2 regions of the Herbaspirillum sp. DW155 genome follow, and region 2 is predicted to be linked to the other one. Evidence: predicted binding sites of a transcription regulator. Region 2 holds the regulator's gene; the other holds the start of a gene.
The links. Region 2 encodes FliA, which starts transcription of late flagellar genes. Its sites were predicted from a motif close to CTAAAGTTTNNNNNNNNNNNGCCGNTA; they were not measured.
Positions count from the first base shown of each region.

Region 1 (12,354 bases), 1.3 Mb from region 2:
CATGCGTCGTCCTGCAAAACGTTCCTCCTCCAAGCTTTCTGCCGACAGCCAGCATCTGGTGACTTTTGCGCAAGCCATCGCGCAGGCCTCCAGCCGGCTCGAAGAGCGCGCCTGGCTCAAGCCTCTGGACGCCCTGCTCAACAAGCTGCTGCGGGCCGGCCAGCAGGGCCTGATCGATGCCGCGCTGGATCACCTTTTCAAAGCCGACCTGGATGCCTATGACATCCTGATCGAAGCCGTCGAGGCTGGCAGCGAAGCCACCTCGCTGGAACACCAAGGCCAGGACTACGACGTGCAGCTGCTGGTCCTGCCGGTACTGGCGTGGACCCGCTTTGCCATCGCCTCCGGCCCCATCGGCAGCGAATTGCTCACCGCCATCGGCGCCCATCTGCACGCCCATGTCCTGGCCAAGGATGCACGCCTGGCGCTGGCGCCGGCCCTGTTCTCCATCGAACAACTGCCGCGCATGCACGCCGATGTCTTCGCCCTGACCCGCCAGATGGGCCAGACCGCCCTGAAGACCGGTCCGGTGCAGCTGCGCGGCGAACAGCCGCCCACCGCCGCCTTCCTGGCCGATACCCGCTACGTGATCGCGGCCGTGGTGGTCCCGGCTGGCGGCGCCCTCTTCCACTGGCAGGAAAGCGACCAGCAGAGCCACTTCTCGGCCAGAAAAGCCGCCGCCTTCGAAGCCTGGACCCAACAGGCTACCCCGCTCTTCACCCGCCTCTTGCCCGGCTGCAGCGTGGAACTGCTGCTGCCGCAAGCGTATTTCTTCGGTTGCCGGGAAGCCGACAAGCGCATCCGCCCGGCCTCCATCCGCGCCGCCGACTACTTCCTGACCCAGACGCTGGACATCTCCTCCTCCGAGCTGCACGCCAGCATCGGCGGCTTCTCCGAAGACATCAATGGCCAGATCGATGAATACCGCATCGGTTTTTCCATCGGCGGCGATCCGACCGTGGTCTACGGCACCGTCTGGCCCTTGTACGAACAGGAAAGCGGCGAAGAGCTGCCCATGATGATTCCGGCCGGTGCCGGCTTGCTGGAAGGCCTGCCGGCCAGTCCGCTGCAGCAGATCCTGACCGTGCTGCGCGAGTGCGGCATCGTGCATATCAAGCATCATGCAGAACGCTTCACCATGGAGTTCTGCGATGACTGCGGCGCGCCCCTCTTCCCGGACCGCGAGGGTGAACTGGTCCACGCGGAAATGCCCGAAGATACGCCTCCTCCGGTCGAGCACTTCCACTGAGAAGTGAAGCAATGCGCGGCCTGAAGGGAGGAGCCGCCGGCCGGGCCGCACAAAGCTTCATATGCGCAAAAAGGCGCGCGCCGCCCGCCCGCAGAGACAAACCCGGCGCCAATAAAAAAGGCATCCACCACACGGCGGATGCCTTTTTCTCTTCTGTATCGGGCTATCCTGCCCGCTTTTCCAGCGCGACCGGATGGCCCATGAACGCCAGATCCGGATGCGTCTCCTCCGGATTGCTCGCAGTCCTGCCTGAAGAGCCTCAGTGGCTCAGGCGGCCAGCTTTTCGATCAGGCCCATTTCGGCGCTGGACATCAGCTTGTCGATATCCACCAGGATCAGCATGCGCTGTTCCAGGGTACCCAGACCGATCAGGTAGTCGGAATCGAAGGTGGTCCCCATCTCCGGAGCCGGCTTGATCTGTTCCTGGGTCAGGGTGATCACGTCGGAAACGCTGTCGACCACCATGCCCACGACGCGACCGCCGATGTTGAGGATGATGACCACGGTGAACTGGTCATAGGTCGGCTCGCCCAGCTGGAACTTGATGCGCATGTCCACGATGGGGACGATGATGCCGCGCAGGTTCACCACACCCTTGATGAAGTCAGGCGAATTGGCGATACGGGTGACGGCTTCGTAGCCGCGGATTTCTTGCACCTTCAGAATATCGATGCCGTATTCTTCCTTACCCAGGGTGAAGGCAAGAAATTCGTTTCCGTTGCTGTCGGTCTTTTCGCCGAAGCCGGAAAGATTCTTGGTTGCATTGTCAGACATGTTGAGGCCCTTTAAAAATCAGGAAAATACAGATTCGTCATTCAATTGGCGGCTGGATCGCAGCAAGGCTGCCACATCGACAATCAGGGCGACGCCGCCGTCGCCCAGAATGGTAGCACCGGAAATGCCGGCGACCTTCCGGTAATTGGATTCCAGATTCTTGACAACGATCTGTTGTTGTCCAATCAGGTCATCCACGAAAAGTGCCGCTTTTTTCCCATCTGACTCCAGAATCACCACCAATCCTTGCGAGGGATCGGTAAATGAAGGTTCGATGTTGAAAATATGGTAAAGCGGAATCAGCGGCAGATATTCGCCGCGAACGCGCAGCACCTGGCCCTGACCGGAGATTTCCTTGATATCTTGCGACAAAGGCTGCAAAGATTCAACCACATATCCTAGCGGCAATATGTAAACTTCTTCACCTATCCGGATCGACATGCCATCCAGGATCGCCAGGGTCAGCGGCAGCGAGATCGAAATCGTGGTGCCAAAGCCCTTGCTGGAGCGGATATCCACCGCGCCGCCCATGGCCAGGATGTTGCGTTTGACCACATCCATGCCCACGCCACGGCCCGAGACATCGGTGACCTGCTCGGCGGTGGAGAAGCCGGGCTCGAAAATCAGTTGCCAGACTTCGGCGTCGGAGAGGCTGTCGGTCACCGGCATGCCTTGCTGCTTGGCCTTGGCCAGGATCTTTTCGCGGTTCAGGCCGCCACCGTCGTCGGTGACCTCGATGATGATGTTGCCGCCCTGGTGCTCGGCCGACAGCGACAGCACGCCGGCTTCGCCCTTGCCGGCGGCACGCCGGGCTTCGGGCAGTTCGATACCGTGGTCGATGCTGTTGCGCACCAGGTGGGTAAGCGGATCGACGATGCGCTCGATCAGGCCCTTGTCCAACTCGGTGGCCGCGCCGTGGGTGACGAACTCGACCTGCTTGCCCAGCTTGTGCGCCAGATCGCGCACCATGCGCGGGAAGCGCGAGAAGACGTAATCCATCGGCATCATCCGGATCGACATCACCGACTCCTGCAGATCCCGGGTATTGCGGCTCAACTGGCTCACGCTGTTGAGCAGGTGTTCATGGTGCATGGGGTCGAGCTTGCCGACGCGCTGCTCGATCATGGCCTGGGTGATGACCAGTTCACCGACCAGGTTGATGAGCTGGTCGACCTTCTCGATGCTGACCCGGATCGAGGACGATTCCGGACCGCTGCCGCCCTTGGCAGCCTTCTTTTCGCCGCCGTGATCGCCATGCAGATGGCCGTCGTCATGATGGCCGTTGCCATTGCCATTGCCACTGCCATTACCACCGCCATGAGCGGCAGCCTGCGCCTCACCCTCGCTCTTCCTGGCACTGATGTCCAGCGGCACGAAGGGGGCGAAGAAGCCGTAGCCCTGCTCGCGCTCCTTGTCTTCGATGGCGGTATGGTTGTCGAAGAAACCGTAACCCTGGGTGCGCTCGCGCTCTTCCTGGGTGACGAAATTGTCGAAGAAGCCGTAGCCGCGTTCTTCCTCGCTGCCCGGAGCCGGATCGACCGCTTGCGAAACCTTCAGGTCGGCGACATCGACGATGAAGGCACAGATGGCGACGACATCATCAATCGGCTCGGCCGTATCGAGGATGAAAATCCACTTCCCTTCGGGCGACCTGGACTTCTCCAGCTTGCCCAGCATGGCCAGTTCCTCGGCCAGGGCTTCGGCATCCTTGTCGCTGATCTCCGGCATGTCCAGCCGGTAGCGGCGCTGACCATCCGGTCCGACCACCGCAGCGGCCGGGGCAGCCGCCTCGGCCTTGGGCGCAGCCGCCGAACTCTTGCCCTGCGACAGGGCCTCCAGCAGCATGCGCACATCACCCACGGCGTCCTGGTCCACCTCGGCGCCGTGCTTGTGCCCGTCCAGCATGGACTTGAGCACATCCTTGGCGGCCAGGAAGGCATCCACGTGTTCCGAGGTCAGCTTCATCTGGCCCTGGCGGATACGATCCAGCAGCGACTCCAGGACGTGGGTGACCTCAGCAATATCGGTCAGGCCGAAGGTGGACGAACCACCCTTGATCGAATGCGCGGCGCGAAACACCGCATTGAGGTCTTCCGGATCGGGAGACGCCACATTGACGGCCAACAACAGCTTTTCCATTTCCGCGAGCCCTTCCTCGGCCTCGTCGAAAAAGACCTGGAAAAACTGGCTCATATCAATGCTCATGCCTGGGCTCCATGCTGGATGCTGTACGTGTCTTTTTATTATTACGGCAAGGTCAGCCGATTACCTTGCGCACCACCTCGGTCAGGCGCTGCGGATCAAACGGCTTGACCAGCCAGCCATTGGCACCGGCGGCCTTGCCCTTGGCCTTCATCTCGTCGCTGAACTCGGTGGTCAGCATCAGGATGGGCACGCGGGCGTAGCTGCTCAGTTCGCGCAGGGAGCGGATCAGGGTCAGGCCGTCCATGCGCGGCATGTTCTGATCGGTCAGCACCAGGTCGAAGGTATGCGTCTTGGCCTTTTCCAGCGCGTCCACCCCATCGACCGCCTCGGTCACGTTGTAACCTGCAGCTTTCAGACTGAATACCACCATCTGACGCAGTGACCCGGAATCATCTACTGCGAGAATCGTTTTGGACATCGTTACTCCCTGTTTCTTCAATAAGGCTCATGCGCGTATGCATTATGCCGCACCATTGGTATCCGACCTAACGCCCAGTCTGACCGGAATGACCTAGTTCAATCTTGTACCACTCTGCCCGCCACCGCCTAGAACAACTCGATATCGCCGCTTTCCATGCGGGTCTGGCGCACCGCCTTCCACAGACCCGAATCGAGCACCGTCAGGCGTTCTTCCATGGCCTGCACGGTACTGGCCAGCAGTTCCTTCAACTCTTCATCGGTCTGCCCCTGCTCGGGCACGATCTCGAAGCTGTTGGCACTCAGCACCCCCAGCGCTTCGCGCAGGCCGATCACGCGGCGCACGATACGCTCCAGCAACTGGCTAGTCATGTCCTGGAACTGCAGGCCGGTCACGGCCGCATTGACGTGGTGACTGACTTCCCCCTGCGTGGACTTGAGCTGCTCGATGCTGTCGCTGTCGAACTGGCCTGTGCCATTCATCAGGCTTTCCAGAATGGTCTGCTGCATCTGTACCGAACGATGCAGCTCCATGAAGCTGTTACCCAGCTTGCCAATGGCTTCCCCCAACAGGATGTTGGTCTGGACCAGGTCCGACTCCACTTCCGTCAATTGGCGGCTGCCGCCGCTGGCAGTATCGAGCAACAAGCGCTTGAGCTCCTGCAGCATGGTCTTGGTCGGCATATCCGGCTCTCTTCCCCTGTTCAATTGGAACACTTCTGCTTCATTGACACGCCCCGCGCAACTGCGCAGGTCGCCCACCCCTCTATCAATTCTTGGCCGGCGTACTCAGCCCCTGCTGCACATCTTCATCGGTGGCGTCGGTGGGCACATTGAGCGAGCCACTATCCTTTTCCACCAGTTCTTCGGCCTTCTTGTTCATGACGATGATGCTGATGCGGCGGTTGATCGGGTTGAACGGATCTTCCTTGTCCAGCAACACCGCCGAGGACAAGCCCACCACGCGCAGCACCTTTGATTCATCCATGCCGCCGGTAATCAGTTCGCGCCGCGACGCATTGGCGCGGTCGGCCGACAGTTCCCAGTTGCTGTAACCCTTCTCACCCCGCGAATACGGCGTCGCATCGGTGTGGCCCGACAGGCTGATCTTGTTGGGCACATCGTTGAGGGTGCGTCCGATCTCATGCAGGATTTCCTTGGTATAGGGCTGCAACTGGGCACTGGCCAGGGCAAACATGGGACGGTTCTTCTCGTCCACGATCTGGATGCGCAGGCCTTCCGAGGTGATGTCGATCAACAGCTGGTTCTTGAACTGCTTGAGCGTCGGATTGGAATCGATGGCCTTTTCGATGCGCGCCTTCAACTCTTCCAGCCGGCTGCGTTCGGCCCGCTCCAGCTCCTGCTGCGCCTGCTTCAAACTCTGCTTGCGCGCCGTGATATCGGTTTCGCCCTTGCGCAACTGGCCATCCTGGCGGGTCAGGTCCTTGCCGCCCCCGGGCAGCACCGTGTTGGCGTCGCCACTGCCGGAACCGCCGGCCATGGCCACCTTCAGCGGCGTCTTGAAGTATTCGGCGATACCGTTCAGATCACCCTTGGCCGTAGAACCCAGCAGCCACATCAGCAGGAAGAACGCCATCATCGCAGTCACGAAGTCGGCGTACGCGATCTTCCAGGCGCCACCGTGGTGACCCCCGCCGCCCTTCTTGATCCGCTTTACGATAATGGGACGTAGCCCTTCGTCGGCCATGCCTGTGCTCCTGCTTCAATACTGCTGTCTGTGTGAATCGCGCTGCATCCTGTACCGCTTACTTGCTCTTGGCCTGCTTGACGTGCTCTTCCAGCTCGAGGAAGGTCGGACGTTCGGTCGAGAACAGGACCTTGCGGCCGAATTCGATCGACAGCGCCGGTGCGTAGCCATTGAGGCTCGCCAGCAGCGTCACCTTCACGCACTGGTAGATCTTGGTCGATTCGTGCAGCTTCTGTTCCAGCAAGCTGGAGAGCGGCCCCACAAAACCGTAGGCCAGCAGAATACCGAGGAAGGTACCGACCAGCGCGTGCGCGATCAGCATGCCCAGCTCGGAAGGCGGAATCCCCACCGATTCCATCGTGTGCACCACCCCCATCACCGCCGCCACGATACCGAAGGCCGGCATGCCGTCGCCCAGCTTGGCGATGCAGTGCACCGGAATCTCGCCCTCGTGGTGATGGGTCTCGATTTCGTTGTCCATCAGGTTTTCGATCTGGAAGGCATCCATGTTGCCCGACACCATCAGACGCAGGTAGTCGGTCATGAACTCGATCAGGTGATGGTCCGCCAGCACACCAGGGTACTTGCTGAAGATGGGGCTGCTCTCCGGCTCTTCGATGTCGCCTTCAATCGACATCAAACCCTCTTTACGAGACTTCGTAAGGATTTCGAACAGCAGCGCCATCAGCTCCATGTACAGCGCCTTGGTATAGGTGCTGCCCTTGAAGACGGTGGGCAAGGCTTTCAGGGTGGCCTTGATGGCCTTGTTGTTGTTACCGACCAGGAATGCGCCCCCGGCGGCACCACCGATCATGAGCAGTTCGATAGGCTGGAACAGCGCCCCGAGGTGCCCCCCCGCCATGGCAAAGCCGCCAAAGACGGACGCCATGACCACGATATATCCAATGATGACTAACAAGTGCCTACTCCCGTCCCTGTGGCGTTGAGTGTATTTTCACGTTCATCAGATTACAGGTATTCCAGTCGAGCAAATGGGGGAATACATATCCGAAAAACGCCCTTCCTTTTCGATTTACGGCTGAATTCACGCAAACTTGATACGTCACGTCTCGCCGCCCCTCTACAAGGCAATTTCACCTCTCGCCCTTTACAACTTCTTCACATGTACCACCCGTGCAGCACCCTGCCTCCCTGGGGTGGCCGGACCACGACATCAGGCGTGGCCCCCGGGATATGAAACTCGTAACTCAGAAGCAGCGTGCCCGGCTTCATTTCGGCCCGTGCCTTCTGCCACAGCGCCACCATCGCCGCCGGTGACAGATAGGCGAACACGACATCGTAGTCGCCGAAATCGAGCAGCAGATAATCGCCCCGCACGAAGCGGCAGCGGTTGCCCGCCAGCGCGGCCCGCACGCGGCTGATCAGCCACGGCAAGGGAGCGATCTCGATACCGGTGAAGGCGCTCTCCGGCCGGCGCCGCGAGAGGTCCAGCACGGCGCCCCCGAGGCCACTGCCGATGTCCATGAAGCGGATCGGCCGTCCTTGCGGCAGCAAGCCGGCCACCGCATCCCAGGCGCTCTGGCCCGAAGGATAGAACGGCACCTGGCTGCGGAAGGTCGACCAGAACAACACCAGCAGGAACAAGAACACCGCCAGGAACACCCACGACGGCAGGTGCAGCTGCCCCACCGCCAGTGCGGCCACCGGAAACACCAGCAGGATCAGCCACCACCACACTGCCATGCGGCGCAGGCGCGCCAGCAGCGCGGCGAGCACGCCATGCAGCAGCGAAGTCTGGAGGGGGGAAAGAGGAGCAAGACCGGCGCGCTGGCCCAACACATCCAGCACATTGGCGCCGACCAGGCCCAGCACGAACAGCAGCAGGGCCTGGATCGCCGGCGCCTGCCGCAGAGGCCTGCGCGGTACACCGGCGTGGTTCTGATCTTCGGACATCGAGGCTATCGGCCTTGTTCTTGTGGTTGACCGACCCGGCCCATTAACGCATCAATACGACCGCCCAGGCAGCCTGCTCAGGCCACCGCAGCCAGCACGGGCACGGCTGCCACGGACGCCGCTGCCGGCAGCGGCATGGCCGCTTCGACCAGACCCATGACCACGGCATCCTTGGCCTTCTTGGTCTTGCCGGCACGCGAAGGCATGTGGCACAGGCCGCACAGGTAATCCTGATGCAGGTCCAGACGATGCACCACGAAGTGGCCGCCACACTTGCAGCACGGCGTGGTCATGAGCATCTTGCTTTCGAAGAAGCGCACCAGCGTCCAGGCCCGGGTCAGGGAAAGGACCGGCTCACCGGCGTCGTTGTAGCCGACCTGCTCCAGATAGAGCTTGTAGGCCTTCATGACTGCTTCGATGCCGCTGATGCGCGCATGCTCCACCAGATAGCGGTGGATGTTGATGAACAGCGAAGAATGAATGTTGGGCTGCCAGGTGATGAACCAGTCCGTCGAGAACGGCAGCATGCCCTTGGGCGGCGAAACCCCCTTCAATTCCTTGTACAGCTTCAACAGCCGCTCGCGCGACAGCGAAGTTTCCGATTCCAGCAACTGGAGGCGCGCCCCCAGGTTGATCAATTCAATGGCCAACTGAATTTCCTGCGCTTCTGTGACAACGCTCTTCTTAGCCATGGTGCTACCCCCCGGTGATTTCGTAGTAAAACTGCCTGACCCCAGTCCGCAGGCCCCAGGCGGGCGGACTCTCAGACATGATTCAAGACACAAACTGATGACTGCTTAGAACGAACTCCCCTCCGGCGCGTTGACTTCCCCTGAACACGCCGGCCCTGCTTTGTCTTGTTGTTTTACGAAATTTGTTCGCTGGGCTGACAGGCCATCAGGATGGCGGCGTGCGACTGCGCCAGGCTTTTGTCCTTGTTGTAGTTGGTCAGCATGCCGAGGATGGCGCCGTCGTCGAAACGGAAGCGGGTCAACATCATGTTGGTTGCCGCCAGTTTCATGATCTGCACGTTGGACAGGCCTTCGATCAGATCGGCGATCTCGGCGCTGATGCCCAGACGGAAGATTGCGGTCGGTTTGTCCGAACGGATCATTTGCTGCGCCAGCATGAGATAGCTCAGGTTGGCATCGCGGATCTCCGCCATCATGTCGTTGGTATTCATTGGCACCCCACCTCGGTAAGAACTTCCTACAGGCTCACGCGGCCGGAGGCCACATCGAGCTGCTTACAATCGCTTACATTTACTTGACTGCAAGCCAATTCTGAGGGGGGCAGGACAGGCGGGAAATTAGACTTGATCGGTATTTTTCGACCGAAAACAGCCTGTATCAGCTGTAGGAGTTTGTCTTACACCACGGCAAGACAGCGGGGAAGTTTTTGCTGCTATGCACAGAAGAGCCAGTATTCTTGCGACTTTCCGCGCCAATCAGGAATTTCCTGATCAAAAGGTTTCTTGCCTGAAATGAAGGAACAAAGTTGTCACAAGAGAAACAAAAAATTTTGTAAATCTTGGGGCTTTTCACCCTCGTTGTTGCTCAAGGACGACTAGCTCATCAAGATTTATCACGATATCGCCGCGTTTAACTGTAGTTTCCTTTTGCCGGCGGCCACAGAAAACTTGCAGATATTTACGCCGCTTGATGAATTTTGCGCAACATCTTCACATTTCCGTTCAGCCAGCTTTCAGGCGTATCAAGAATCGCTAGCATTCTATGACCCGTCGCGCTGTCTCAAAACGCTGAACAGACGAGGCATTTACCTTTATTCAATTTCTTGTCGGCAAACTGAGCCTTGGAAATGGACGGCTCCCGGCTTACAGGCGACGCAATGCCTGCGCGATATCGGCAATCAGGTCTTCCGGGGCTTCCAGGCCGATGTTGAAGCGCACCAGGATGCCTTCGCGCTGCCACTGGTGGCGCATGCCCTGCATGCGGTAAGGCACACACAGGCTGTGCGCCCCACCCCAGCTGTAGCCGATCTTGAAGATCTGCAGGCTGTCGACGAAACGGTCGGTCTGCTCTTCGCTGTAACGGGCATCGAAGATCACCGAGAACAAGCCCCCTGCCCCGGTGAAATCGCGCTTCCAGTGGGCATGGCCGGGGCAATCCTCGAAGGCCGGATGCAGCACTGCGGCAATTTCCGGGCGTTGCTTGAGCCAGGCCGCGACCTTGCGGGCCGCCGCATCGTGCGCCTCGAAACGCAGGCGCATCGAGGACAGGCTGCGCAGGACCAGATAGACGTCATCCATGCCCACGCCAAAGCCCAGGCGCATGTGCGCCAGTTCCAGTTTCTCGTTGAGTGCCTGGTCGCGCACGATGACCGCGCCCATCAGCACGTCCGAGCCGCCCGACTGGTACTTGGTGACGGCCTGCATGACGATATCCACGCCATGCTCGAAGGCCTTGAAGGCCAGGCCGGCCGACCAGGTATTGTCGATGGCCACCAGCACGCCCCGGGCGTGCGCGGCACGGCACAGGGCCGGGATGTCGGGCACTTCCATCGATACCGAACCCGGCGCTTCGGTCCAGACCAGGCGTGTATTGGGCTGGATCAGTTCGGCCAGGCCTGCTTCACCGATCATCGGATCGTAGAAGCGTGCACTGATCTGGAAATCGCGCTCCAGCCAGCGTCCCAGGTCCTTGCTGGGACCGTAGACGTTATCGGGCAACAGCACGTCGTCGCCGCTCTTGAGAAAAGCGAAATTGACCATGGCGATGGCCGCCAGGCCGCTGGGGGTCACGCGACAATAGGTGCCGCCCTCAATCTCGGCCAGCCGGGCTTCCAGCACGAAGCTGGTCGGGGTGCCGTGCAGGCCATAGGTATAGCCGAGTTTTTCCCGCCAGTCGCGCGAACGCATGGCCGCCACATTCGGAAACAGCACGGTGGAAGCGTGATGGATGCCCACCGGGAAGGCTTCAAAGCCGTCCGGGGCGCGGTAGCTGCTGTGGACCAGTGCGGTCTGGGGATCGAGCGGAAGGGAGGATGCGGGGGGCGTTGCTTTGGAATCGGACACGGATCTGCCTCTGGAAACGATGGCGCCCCAGGAGGCGGGGCGCAAAAGCCTCACTATACGCGCAGCTTGTTCACATCGAAAGCGACAGGAGTAGCCGGACAGCCTCCAGTACTGGAGGCCATGTCAGAACAGAGTGAACTGAGCTTCATATCGCTTGTTTAGCGGCTCTGTTTAGCGCCTCTGTCCAGCACCACGACACGGCAGGCAATCAGGGCAGTTGCAAGGTAAAGGGCTTGCTGACGCTGCCGTCGGCATTGGACCAGGTGCCGATAATGGACTGCCCCTCGCGATGCCCTTCCCATTGGCCAGACACGTCCTTGCCGTTGAGCGACTCTTCCATGAGGAAATCGTCCTTGTCGACCTCGCCGGCCACCAGGATTTCGGACGCACCGCCGAAGAAGAAGTAGCGCCCTTCCAGGCCATCTTCATTCTTCTTGGGCTGCAGCGAGAGCTGGATCTCGCGCCCGTCGATCTGGCCGCGCAGCACCAGGGCGTGCGTCATCAGGGTCTGCTGCAGCGAGCCTTGCGGGGCGTTGGCGGCGGGACCGGAAGACGCAGCCTGTGCCGGCACGAGCACGGTAGCGCTGTACAGCACCAGCGCAGCCGCCAGCAGGCCGCGCATCATCCTGGCGCGCATCACTCAGCCGCGCCCCACAGATCGTGGGCGTCGGCGGCGGTGATGCGCACGTCGACGAACTGGCCGACTTCCAGCTTGCGGTGCGGCTCGAAAGGCGGCTTGACGTAGACCACGCCATCGATCTCGGGCGCATCCGAATAGGTGCGGCCGGTGCCGCCATTGCGGTCCACTTCATCGATGAGCACGCGCAGGGTCTTGCCGACCTTGGCCTGCAGGCGCTTTTTGGAGATTTCTTCCTGCAGCTGCATGACGCGGCCACGGCGTTCTTCGCGCACTTCTTCGGGCACCGGGTTGGCGATCTCGTTGGCGGTCGCACCTTCCACCGGGGAATAGGCGAAGCAGCCCAGGCGGTCGATCTCGGCTTCCTTCAGGAAGTCCAGCAGGTACTCGAACTCGGCCTCGGTCTCGCCGGGGAA
Region 1 is NZ_AP029028.1:3,451,667-3,464,020, forward strand. It holds gene AACH55_RS15640 (DUF2863 family protein) at 2-1,249, shown strand; gene AACH55_RS15645 (chemotaxis protein CheW) at 1,517-2,023, opposite strand; gene cheA (chemotaxis protein CheA) at 2,042-4,228, opposite strand; gene AACH55_RS15655 (response regulator) at 4,281-4,646, opposite strand; gene AACH55_RS15660 (chemotaxis protein) at 4,775-5,329, opposite strand; gene motB (flagellar motor protein MotB) at 5,415-6,353, opposite strand; gene motA (flagellar motor stator protein MotA) at 6,412-7,272, opposite strand; gene AACH55_RS15675 (class I SAM-dependent methyltransferase) at 7,473-8,267, opposite strand; gene flhC (flagellar transcriptional regulator FlhC) at 8,345-8,959, opposite strand; gene flhD (flagellar transcriptional regulator FlhD) at 9,133-9,450, opposite strand; gene AACH55_RS15690 (cystathionine beta-lyase) at 10,102-11,301, opposite strand; gene AACH55_RS15695 (hypothetical protein) at 11,510-11,938, opposite strand; gene rimO (30S ribosomal protein S12 methylthiotransferase RimO) at 11,938-12,354, opposite strand, start outside.
Region 1: motA (flagellar motor stator protein MotA) is a predicted target of FliA. The motif match lies at 7,387-7,413, and genes of this name have one in related genera.

Region 2 (12,354 bases):
TGACTTTCTTCACATGTTGCAGGTTCGATACGAAGCGTTTTGTCACAGGCAGACCCTTGCGGTTTTGCCTAGTCCGAAATGGGGGACCTTTTCGCCCCTATTCCCCTGATGATCCGGGCGGCCGCTCGCCAATAATCCTACCCTATTGTTCTAGAAATCCGTCCAGTGCTATGGGTGCCGGACGGGCAGAGGTTTAGCAGGGGGATACGGCGGATGGCCGAAGACAGCGATATGGAGCGGACCGAACCCGCCACGGGCAAACGCATTGAGCGTGCCCGTGAGCAGGGGGATGTGCCGCGTTCGCGCGAATTGGCCACCACCTTGATGCTGCTGGTTGGCGGCAGTTGCGTCTGGCTCTTCAGCGGTCCGGTGGTGACCAGCCTGGACCGCGTGCTGGTGGCCACCATGAGCTTCGAGCGGGCCGCTGCCTTCGACCCGGTGGTGATGTTCAACATGCTCAGCGCCCACCTGATGGATGTGGCCGTGTCGCTGATCCCGATTGCCTTCCTGATGACCCTGGCCGCCATGGCGGCGCCGCTGGCGCTGGGGGGCTGGCTGTTCAACGTCGAGTCGCTGGCGCCCAAGTTCAGCAAGCTCAACCCCATCAGCGGTTTTGCGAACATGTTTTCGGTCAATTCGCTGGTCGAACTGGTCAAGTCCGTGCTCAAGACCCTGCTGGTCGGTACCGTGGCCTGGGTGGCCATTCGCGGCCAGATCGATGCGGTCATGGGCCTGGGCGTGGAGTCGCTCAAGACCGCCGGTGCGCACTCGGCCCACCTGCTGTGGATCAGCTTCATCACCATGGTCTCGGCGCTGATCTTCATTGCCGCGCTGGACGTGCCTTACCAGCTCTGGAATTATGGCCGCAAGCTGCGCATGACGCGCGAAGAGGTCAAGCAGGAACACAAGGAATCCGAAGGCGACCCGCACATCAAGGGCAAGATCCGCGCAATGCAGCGCGCCATGGCGCGTCGCCGCATGATGGCCGAAGTGCCCACCGCCGACGTGGTGGTGACCAACCCGACCCACTATGCCGTGGCCCTGAAGTACACCGAAGGCAAGATGGGCGCGCCCAAGGTGGTGGCCAAGGGCGCCGACGACATCGCCGCCAAGATCCGCGAACTGGCCCGCGAGCACAAGGTGCCGCTGCTGGAAGCGCCGCCGCTGGCGCGTGCGCTGCACGCCCATACCGAGATCGGCGACGAAATCCCCGAAGCGCTCTACACCGCTGTGGCCGAGGTATTGGCCTACGTGTTCCAGTTGCGCACCTATGGCCAGTTCGGCGGCAACCGCCCGGTGCAGCCCACCGATCTGAACGTGCCCAAGGAACTGGATCCGGCCACCGCACCCAAGAAACCCCGCGGGCCCAAGAATAGAAGCAGGCAGTAACCATGGCGACCAAACTCAATACCATGAAAATCCCGGCCTGGGTGCCGGTCAAGAGCGGCAGGGCGATGGCGGCCCCGATCCTCATCATCATGATGCTGGCGATGATGGTGCTGCCGCTGCCGGCCTTCATGCTGGATCTGCTGTTCAGCTTCAACATCTCGCTGTCGGTGATCGTGCTGATGACCGCCCTTTATACGGTCAAGCCGCTGGACTTCATCGCCTTCCCGGCGGTGCTGCTGGTATCGACCATGCTGCGCCTGTCGTTGAACGTGGCCTCTACCCGTATCGTGCTGACCGAAGGTCATACCGGTCCCGATGCCGCCGGCAAGGTGATCGAGGCCTTCGGCCACTTCCTGATCGGCGGCAACTACACGGTCGGTATCGTGGTGTTCGTGATCCTGACCATCATCAACTTCATGGTGGTGACCAAGGGTGCCGGCCGTATCGCCGAAGTGGGTGCGCGTTTCACCCTGGACGCCATGCCCGGCAAGCAGATGGCCATCGATGCCGACCTCAACGCCGGCCTCATCGGTGAGCCCGAAGCCCGCGCCCGCCGCAAGGAAGTGGCGCAGGAGTCGGAGTTCTACGGCGCCATGGACGGTGCCTCCAAGTATGTGCGCGGCGACGCCGTGGCCGGCATCATCGTGACCGTGGTCAACATCGTCGGCGGTCTGGTGGTGGGCATGGTGCAGCACGACCTGGCCTTCGATGCGGCCCTCAAGAACTACACCCTGCTGGCCATCGGTGACGGCCTGGTGGCGCAGATTCCTTCGCTGATCATCTCGACGGCCGCCGGTGTGGTCGTCTCGCGCGTGGCCAACGACCAGGACGTGGGCGGCCAGCTGATCAACCAGCTGTTCGCCAAGCCGGAAGTGCTCTACATCACCGCCGTCATCATCGGCGGGATGGGCCTGATCCCCGGCATGCCGCACATTGCCTTCCTCCTGCTGGCAGCCGCCATGGGTGGTGGCGCCTATGCCATCAGCAAGCGCGTCGAAAAGACCAAGGCCACGGCGGCTGCGGCCACCCCGCAGGCCGCCGCCGCAGCAGCAGCGCCTTCCGAGGCGGAAGAAGCCACCTGGAACGACGTCATGCCGGTCGATACCCTGGGCCTGGAAGTGGGCTACCGGCTCATCCCGCTGGTGGACAAGGGGCAGGGCGGCGAACTGCTCAAGCGCATCAAGGGCATTCGCAAGAAGTTTGCCCAGGAAGTGGGTTTCCTGTCGCCGCCCATCCATATCCGCGACAACCTGGAACTGAAGCCCTCGGCCTACCGCATCACCCTGAAGGGCGTGGAAGTGGGCAATGGCGAAGCCCATGCCGGCCAGTACCTGGCCATCAATCCGGGCATGGTGACCGGTCCGCTGCCGGGCATGATGACCTCGGACCCGGCCTTCGGCCTGCCGGCCGTGTGGATCGACAGCAGCCTGCGCGAACAGGCTTCCACCATGGGGTATACCGTGGTCGATGCCGGCACCGTGGTGGCCACGCACCTCAATCACCTCATCACCACCCATGCGGCCGAGCTGCTGGGTCGCCAGGAAGTGCAGAGCCTGCTGGACCACCTGGCCAAGGAAGCGCCCAAGCTGGTGGAAGACCTGGTGCCCAAGATGCTGCCGCTGGGTACCCTGCAGAAGGTGTTGCAAAACCTCCTGCTGGAGGGCGTGCATATCCGCGATATGCGCACTATCATCGAAACATTGGCCGAACATGCTGCCCGCATTCAGGATCCGACCGACTTGACGGCGATTGTCCGCATTGCGCTGGGTCGTGCCATCGTGCAACAGATTTTCCCGGGCGAGAGCGAGCTGGCCGTCATGGCGCTCGATTCCAAGCTCGAACGCCTGCTCATGCAGGCACTGCAGGCCAGCGGCGAGAGCGGCGGCATCGAGCCGGGCCTGGCCGATTCGCTGGTGCAGCAGACCGAGATGGCGGCGCAGCGCCAGGAACAGATGGGCCTGTCGCCCGTGCTGCTGGTCGGCGCACCGCTGCGGACCTTGCTGGCGCGCTTCCTGCGCCGTGCCATGCCGCAGTTGCGCGTGCTGTCGCACGCTGAAGTACCCGAGTCGAAAACGATTAAAGTTACCAGCCTAGTTGGAGGGCAAGCATGAACGTCAAGAAATTTATCGCCAATTCTTCTCGCGAGGCCTGGCGCCAGGTTCGCGAGGCGCTTGGGCCGGATGCCGTCATTCTCTCCAACCGCAACATTCCCGACGGGGTGGAGATCCTGGCCATGGCCAATGAGGATATGACCACCCTGGTGGCGCCCACCGGAGCACGCGACCCGAACGGGCGTGCCCAGAGCGGCCAGTCCGGCGCGCCGGGCCCGCAGCCGTCCAGGCGTCCGGCGCTGCTGTCCTCGCCGCTGGCGCAGCAGCAGCCCCGCGCCGCGCAAGCTGCGCACCCCGACTCCGTGCCGCTGCTGGACCAGCCCGCCCATGGTCGTGCTCCGGTGCGTGCGGCCGACGCTGCGCCAGCCGGCGACGCCCGAGTCTGGCGCAGCCGCCGCACCGAGCAGGCTGCCGGTCGCCCGGCCGCCTCCGGCCGGCCTGCGCAAGAGTCTGGCGAGCAGGAGCTGCGCCCGCGTTCGGCCCTGCCCGAATTCGATGGCAAGGATTACGACGAGATCCTCTCCGAAGTCATGAGCGAGATCCGCTCCATGCGCGGCGTACTGGAAACCCAACTGGCCGAGATTTCCTGGGGTGGCACGCAAAAGCGTGATCCGCTCAAGGGCGTGGTTTTGAAGGAAATGCTGGCGGCCGGTTTCTCGGCCAGCCTGTCGCGACTGATTACCGAAAACCTGCCTGCCAATTCCAAGTCGCAGGACATCATGTTCTGGGTCAAGTCGGTCCTGGCGCGCAACCTCAACACCCTGGCCAACGAAAACGAGTTGCTGGAAAACGGCGGTGTCTTCGCCCTGGTCGGCCCCACCGGTGTGGGCAAGACCACCACCACCGCCAAGCTGGCAGCGCGCTGCGTGATGCGCCACGGCTCCGGCAAGCTGGCCCTGATCACCACCGACGGCTACCGCATCGGCGGATATGAACAATTGCGCATCTACGGCAAGATCCTTGGGGTGATGGTGCATTCGGTCAAGGACGAGACCGACCTGCGCATCGCCCTGGAAGAGTTGAAGGGCAAGCACACCGTGCTGATCGACACGGCCGGCGTGGGCCAGCGCGACCAGATGGTGGCCGAGCAGGACGCCATGCTGGCCGGTGCCGGCGTAGACATCAAGCGCCTGCTGTGCCTGAACGCCACCGCCACCGGCGGCACCTTGAACGAAGTGGTGCATGCCTATTCCAGTTCCGGCCTGGCCGGCTGCATCATCACCAAGCTGGACGAAGCCGCCACCATCGGCAACGTGCTGGACGTGGTAATCCGCCACAAGCTCAACCTGCATTACGTGGCCAACGGCCAGCGCGTGCCCGAAGACCTGCACGTGGCCAACAAGCTCTACCTGGCTGACCGCGCCTTCAAGCAGAAGCGCGAAACCGCCCCCTTCGAATTCCAGGAGGGTGAGTTACCGGGGGTCATCGGGCCCACCGCCATGTCCATGAATGACCGCGGACTGCGTGAGGTGAGCTTTGGCTAGTTACGATATCGACCAGGCAGCAGGTCTGCGCCGGATGCTGGAGCGTCCGGTGCCCAGGCTCTTTACTTTCTTTTCGGTGCTGGGCGAGGAAGAGAAGAGTGCCATGCTCATCAATCTGGCAGCGTCTCTGTCGCAGGCCAAGCACAGCGTGCTGGTGGTGGATGGCGATGTGGCCAGCACGGGTCTGTTGACCCGGATCGGCCTGCGTCACGATGTGGCCACCCTGCAGGAAGTGGCCCGCATGGAACGCCCCCTGACCGAAGCCAAACGGCTGTTGCCGGAGGGTTTTTCGATGGCGCGCATCGCCCGCCGCAGCGTGCCTTCGGCGACCGATCCCCATGCGGGACGGCTGGCCGAGATATTCGACACCCTCATCGAGCAGGCCGAGATCACCCTGGTCAATGGCGTGCTGGCAAGCGACCTGTCGCTGCCGGTGCCGACCATGGAGATGGGCGAGATCGTGATCCAGGTGTCGACCACGGCGTCCTCGATCAAATCGGCCTATGCGCTCCTGAAGAGCCTGAGCGACCGCATCGGCCGCCGTCCCTTCAGTCTCATCGTCAACGATGCCACCGAGGCCGAAGCCCGGACCGTCTACGCCAACATGGCCCAGGCCGCCAGCCGCTACCTGGCTGCGCAGTTGAATTTCATGGGGGCGATTCCGGCCGATGATCATATTCGCCGCGCCACCGGCCAGGGCCGCGCGGTGCGCGACGTCTTCCCCTTTGCCGGGGCGGCGCTGGCGTTCCAGCGCTTGTCCAAGCGCTTCGCCGCGGGTTCGGATGCGGCCCGCAGTACGTATGGCATGGCCACCGACGGTGCCAGCCTGGGAGTGTGACGTGCATGTATAACGTCAAGGGAAAGAAGGGCAAGAACGACGTGCTGGAGCAGCATGCGCCGCTGGTCAAGAAGCTGGCGCATCAGCTCAAGGCCAAGCTGCCCCCTAGCGTAGAGGTGGACGACCTGATCCAGGCCGGCATGATGGGCCTGCTCGACGCCGTGAACCGCTACGAGGAAACCCACGGCGCCCAGTTCGAGACCTATGCGGTGCAGCGCATCCGCGGCGCCATGCTGGATGAGCTGCGCAGCAGCGACTGGCTGCCGCGCAGCATCCGCCAGAACGCCCGCAAGGTCGAAGAGGCCATGCAGACCCTGCTGCAGCAACTGGGCCGCCAGCCCCAGGAGGCGGAGGTAGCGCAGCACATGAAGATCAGCCTGGCCGATTACCAGGCGCTGTTGACCGACTGCGGCGGCCATCAGCTCATCTATTACGAGGATTTCCACGACGAGGACGGCGGTCATGAGCATTTCCTGGATCGTTACCAGGCCGGGGAGAGCGATGACGATCCCTTGCAGAGCCTGATCGATGGCGGTTTCCGCGAAGCCGTGGTGGATTCCATCAAGGCCTTGCCCGAGCGCGAGCAGATCCTGATGGCCCTGTACTACGAGCAGGAAATGAACCTGAAGGAAATCGGCGCGGTCATGGGCGTCTCCGAGTCGCGCGTGTGCCAGTTGCACAGCCAGGCCATTTCGCGCATGCGCTCGTATCTGCGCGAGCATTCCTGGAGCGGGGTGGCCTGAGGGGACTGCCGCCGCAAGACCGCGCAACCCGATGCGCCAACGAAAAAGCCCGGCAATGCCGGGCTCAGATTGATGACAAAGCCCTGGCGAGAGCCAAGGCTTTGTTGTTTAATCGGTCATGCTCAAAAAACCGACAGCCGCCCAGCACGAGTTAGAGATGGTGACCATCGAGATGCTCGTGCCCAAGGACCACCTGCTGCGCAAGATCGACGCGGCGGTGGATTTCGAGTTCATCCGCGAGAAGGTGGCGCATCTGTATTGCGCCGACAATGGCCGCCCGGCACTGGACCCGGTGGTACTCTTCAAGCTCTTGTTCATCGGCTACCTCTTCGGTATCCGCAGCGAGCGCCAGCTCATCCGCGAGGTCCAGGTCAACGTGGCCTATCGCTGGTTTGCCGGATTCCGTCTGACCGACAAGGTGCCGGACTCCTCCACCTTCTCCCAGAACCGGCGCCGCCGCTTCATTGATACCACCGTCTATCAAGACATCTTCGACGAGATCGTGCGCCAGGCCATTGGACGCGGCATGGTCGATGGCCGTGTGCTCTACAGCGACAGCACCCACCTCAAGGCCAACGCCAACAAGAACAAGTTCGACTACGTTCAAGTTGCCCAGACACCCTCGGCCTATCTGGCCGAACTGGATGCGGCTGTGGATATCGACCGTGCCGAGCATGGCAAGAAGCCGCTCAAACGTGACGATGATGATGAGCCGCCCACCAAAGAGATCAAGGTTAGTCGCACCGATCCCGAGAGCGGCTACATGGTGCGCGACGACAAGCCCAAGGGCTTCTTCTACCTGGATCACCGCACCGTCGATGCCAAGCATTGCATCATTACCGATACCCATGTCACGCCCGCCTCAGTCCATGACAGTCAACCTTATCTGGCACGCCTGGATCGTCAGCGCCAGACGTTCGGATTTGATGTACAGGCCGTTGGCCTGGATGCTGGCTATTTCACACCGGCCGTCTGCCAGGGACTGGAGAATCGCGAGATCAGCGGCGTGATGGGCTACCGCACACCCAACCACAAGCCGGGGACATTCTTTAAACGGGCGTATGAGTACGATGCCTACCGTGACGAATACATCTGCCCGCAGGGCCAGTCCTTGCACTACAGCACCACCAATCGGCAGGGGTATCGGGAATACAAATCCAAGCCTGAACAATGCCGGGGCTGCAAGGTACGCGAGCAATGCACCAATAGCGCCAATGCGGTCAAGGTGGTGACGCGCCATGTGTGGGAGCGTTCCAAGGAGAAGGTGGATGATCGGCGTCGTACCGAATGGGGCAAGCGCATCTATGCCCGACGCAAGGAAACGGTAGAACGCAGCTTCGCCGACGCCAAGCAATTGCACGGACATCGCTATGCCCGCATGCGCGGCTTGCGCAAGGTCGCCGAGCAGTGCTTGTTGGCGGCGGCGGCCCAGAACATGAAGAAGATTGCCCTGCTGGTGGCGCGCTTGCGCGCGCTTTTACCGGGCTTGAACGCCTATGCCAGCGTACAAAAGTGGCTACAGAGAAAAATGAGCGCATTGCTTGGCTTCTGCGCCATCGACCATCTGCAAATTACCTGCGCCTGAAAAACAAAACCCCGTGTTCGAAAACACGGGGTTCGTCATCAACCTGAGCCCGGCAATGCCGGGCTTTTTGCTGGGTCCGCCGAGCTGGCAGGGCGACTTACACGACGCCCAGCCTGCGGCCGGAGGAGCGGATGCTGTTCTGGCCGTCCGGCCCGTAGAAATTGCCGGTGCCGGTCTTGCCTTGCAGGATGGTCAGCGCGCTCTGGTTGATGGAGAGCTTCTTGCCGATCAGCAGGCCGTTGACGCGGTTCAGTTCCTTGGCATCCTGCGCCAGTTCGAACAGGCTGGCCCAGATCTCGCGATCGGCTTCGCTGGCCTGTTCATTCATCCACGCCTGCATGCCGCTCTCATCGGCGCTGTAGCCCAGGCTGCCCAGCAGGGCATGGCGGTTGCCGGCCAGGGTGGACATCTCGGCGACGATGGCGGCTTTTTCGGAAATGATGTCGGTCAGGCCTTCGGCCGTGGCTTCGGCCAGCAGCGCCTGTTCCTGGTTCAGTTTTTCCACCAGGCGCGACAGGGCGGCGTGTTCCAGAGAGAGTTTGCTGGCCGGGTTCATGCGAGGCGATCCTGTAGACGGATGGCAATCAAGCCTGGCGGGCGTTGATGAGGTTCTGGGCGGTATTGATCACGCCATTGGCGATCTTGTCCGGGTTGATCTGGAAGGTGCCGTTGGCGATGGCCGCCTTGATGTCGGCCACTTTCTGAGCGTCAAAGCTGGAGCTGCTGTTGCTGCCGTTGACGTCCAGCGCCTGATAGGTGCTGGACAGGCGCACGCTGTCCGAAGCGGCGGGCGCGGCACCTGCCCCATTGCCTGCAGCGGTCCCGGCAGGAGTATTGGTGCGAGCCTGCGTCTGCTCGGTGTTGAGGGTCGTGGATTTGAGTGCGTCGTTAACGTTCACGGCAGTATTCCTTGTAGGGTGGGGGCGCTGCGCACCCGCCTGTCGTATGGATTATCGACCAGTTCTGGACAAACTTTAACATCCGCCACCGCAAAATGCGGAAATTCAGGCAATTTTCTTCACTTCTGCCGCCAGGCAAGCCGCTGCGTTCCGCCTCCCGCTTGCCTGTTGAAAATATTGCTTCATATAAATAGTGTGGGCGCCCTGTCCGGGGTAAGCCGGTCGCGGTGCTCGGCAATGGCTCAGTAGTTGATCTCCAGAATCCCGCCCGCCTTGGCGATACCGCTGACCACTTGTCCGTTCGCCGTGCGGGCCTGGGCCATCTGGCCTTCGTCGGCATTGGTCATGGCGCGCGCCTCGGTCGAAATCTGGAAGCCCGGACCGGTCGAGATCACCCGCACCGCCTGGCCTTGCTGCACCACGCGCTGGTTGCGCACGGCGTCCATGCGCAGCGGCATGCCGGCGCGCAGGGACATGCTGGCCACCCGTCCGATGACCTGGGATTCCTCGGTGATCACGCCGCTGGGCAGGGCCGACATGTCGCCGCGGATACGGGTGATGTCGCTGGCGCTGATGGTCTGGCCCTGGGCCAGCGGGACGGCCGCGACCAGGTAGTCCGAGATCACCTGCACGTTGGCACGCAGATAGATGGTCCACGGCGAGGGGGCCACGCACTTCACGCCCACCGTGGTGCGGCCGAACAGGCGTCCGCCATTGGGCGTGAAGGCTTGCGGCTCTAAGCAGGCGGCCAGGGTCAGGCGCGGATCGACCGGATCGATGGTCACCGTGACGCTACCGGGCAGGCTGGCCGTCTGGCCTTTGAGGAATTGCTCCGCCACTTGTTGCAGGGCTTGCAAATCCTGTTTGGCCGGCGTGTTGGGGGTGTTCTGGGCGTGGGCAGGCACAACAGCGCCCAGGCCAGCCACCAGCAAGGCGAGGGCGGCGAAGGTGTGGCGCAGGGCGCGGAGAGGGTGTTTCATTTTGTGCAACTTGCCCGAGGGGCGTAGGCGAATCTTGGCAGCCATGTTACTTCGCGCGCGCGAGGTCAAAAGCGCAAACAGGGGAGGCTTTTCTCTCTTTATCGCCCCTTAGAGTCCGGGGTACGAACGTATGATCAAGCCTACGTAATTCCATCATCGGTGCAGTCCGCAAGCAGCCAGGCAACAGCCCGGCAGTGGCGGTGGGGCGCTGTATTTCCGGAGGACCTGATGGTCTCTAAGCTCGACGACTACTTCCGTTTCAACGAACTGGCGCTGAACCTGCGGGCCCAGCGTCAGCAGGTGCTGGCGTCCAACATCGCCAACGCGGATACGCCCAACTACAAGGCGCGTGACGTCAACTTTGCCGATGCGCTCCAGAACGCGCTGGAGAACAAGTCTAACACCATGCCGCCGCTGCAGCTGGAGCGTACCGCCGCCACCCACGTGGCCGGGACCGCGCCCGACAATGGTCCGGGCAGCATCGGCGGTACGGCCCTGCAATACCGCACGCCGGCCCAGGGCAGCGTGGACGGCAACACCGTCGACCTCGATGTGGAACGCAATGAATTCGTCGACAACGGCATCCGCTATGAAGCCGGCGTCACCGCTGTGAACGGCCAGATCAAGGCCATGCTCAACGCCATCCAACCGGGTTGATAAACCATGTCCCTTTCCAACATCTTCAACGTCGCCGGCTCGGCCATGAGCGCCCAGTCGCAGCGACTCAATGCCACCGCCAGCAATATCGCCAACGCCGACAGTGCCACCAGCCCGGACGGCACGCCCTACAAGGCGAAGCAGGTGGTCTTCGAAGCGGTGCCGGTGGGCGGCATCAAGGACAGCGGCGTCAAGGTCGCGGCCGTGGTCGAGGACCAGGCCCCGCCCAAGCTGGTCTATGACCCCAAGCATCCCATGGCCGACGGCAATGGCTACGTGGCCATGCCCAACGTCAATCCGGTCGAGGAAATGGTCAACATGATCTCGGCTTCCCGTTCTTACCAGACCAATGTGGAAACGATGAACACGGCCAAGGCCATGCTCGTCAAGACCCTTACCATCGGCCAATAACCAGGACCTGAACCATGGCAATCGTCTCCAGTGACCTGCTCAACTCAATGAATGGCACGAGCAGCAGCTCGTCCACCAGTTCCACCAGCACTTCCAGCCTCGACAACAACAGCCCGGATGCGATCCAGAACCGCTTCCTGACGCTGTTGATCGCGCAGATGAAGAACCAGGATCCCAGCAACCCGATGGACAATTCGCAGATGACCACGCAGATGGCGCAGCTGTCGACCGTCTCCGGCATCGCCCAGCTCAACAGCACGCTGTCCACGCTGATGGGCAATCTGAGCTCCTCGCAAGCGCTGTCGACGGCCGACATGATCGGTCACAGCGTTCTGGCGCCGGGCAACAGCATCCAGCTGACCACCGATACCAGCAAGGACGCCAGCGGTAACACCGTCACCAGCCAGAAGGCCGTGTTCGGTGTGAACCTGTCCGGTACGGCTTCCTCGGTGGTGGTGACCATCAAGGATTCCAGCGGCGCCGTGGTGCATACCACCGATCTTGGCACCCAGGCTGCCGGTGTCGTGCCGGTGATCTGGGATGGTTCCAATGATGCAGGCGGCAAGGTGGCCGATGGCAATTACACCTTCACCGTCAATGCTTCCAACAACGGCACCGCCGTCACCAGTACGGCACTGTCCTTCGGCACCGTCTCCAGCGTCTCTACTGCGTCGGATGGCGTCAAGCTCAATGTCACCAACGTCGGCACCATCAAGCCGACCGACGTTGTGCAAATTCTTTAATCGTCATTACCGACAAGTTTCGGAACAAGGGGATATCTCATGAGTTTTCAGCAAGGTCTGAGTGGTCTGAACGGCGCAGCCAAGAGCCTGGACGTCATCGGTAATAACGTGGCCAACGCCAGTACGGTCGGTTTCAAGCAGTCGCAGACGCAATTTGCCGACATGTACGCCAATTCGATGAACCGCTCGGGCAACTCGCCCGTCGGTATCGGCGTGGCCGTGGCCGATGTGTCGCAACAGTTCACCCAGGGCAATATCAGCTCGTCCAACAACCCGCTGGATATCGCCATCAATGGTGACGGTTTCTTCCAGATGGCTTCCTCGCCGACCAACCTGTCGCCGATGTACGGACGTAACGGCCAGTTCCAGCTGGATAAAAATGGCTACATCGTGAACCCCAGCATGAATGGCGCCTACCTGATGGGTTGGGCTGCCGGTACCTCGGGCGGCGATCCGGTGCCGCTGCAGATCGATACGTCGGCCATTGCCGCGACCCCGACGACTTCCATCAGCA
Region 2 is NZ_AP029028.1:2,155,619-2,167,972, forward strand. It holds gene flhB (flagellar biosynthesis protein FlhB) at 214-1,389, shown strand; gene flhA (flagellar biosynthesis protein FlhA) at 1,392-3,500, shown strand; gene flhF (flagellar biosynthesis protein FlhF) at 3,497-4,984, shown strand; gene AACH55_RS09955 (antiactivator of flagellar biosynthesis FleN protein) at 5,019-5,822, shown strand; gene AACH55_RS09960 (RNA polymerase sigma factor FliA) at 5,828-6,565, shown strand; gene AACH55_RS09965 (IS1182 family transposase) at 6,684-8,150, shown strand; gene AACH55_RS09970 (flagellar protein FlgN) at 8,248-8,706, opposite strand; gene flgM (flagellar biosynthesis anti-sigma factor FlgM) at 8,735-9,049, opposite strand; gene flgA (flagellar basal body P-ring formation chaperone FlgA) at 9,292-10,029, opposite strand; gene flgB (flagellar basal body rod protein FlgB) at 10,258-10,686, shown strand; gene flgC (flagellar basal body rod protein FlgC) at 10,693-11,097, shown strand; gene AACH55_RS09995 (flagellar hook assembly protein FlgD) at 11,112-11,840, shown strand; gene flgE (flagellar hook protein FlgE) at 11,880-12,354, shown strand, end outside.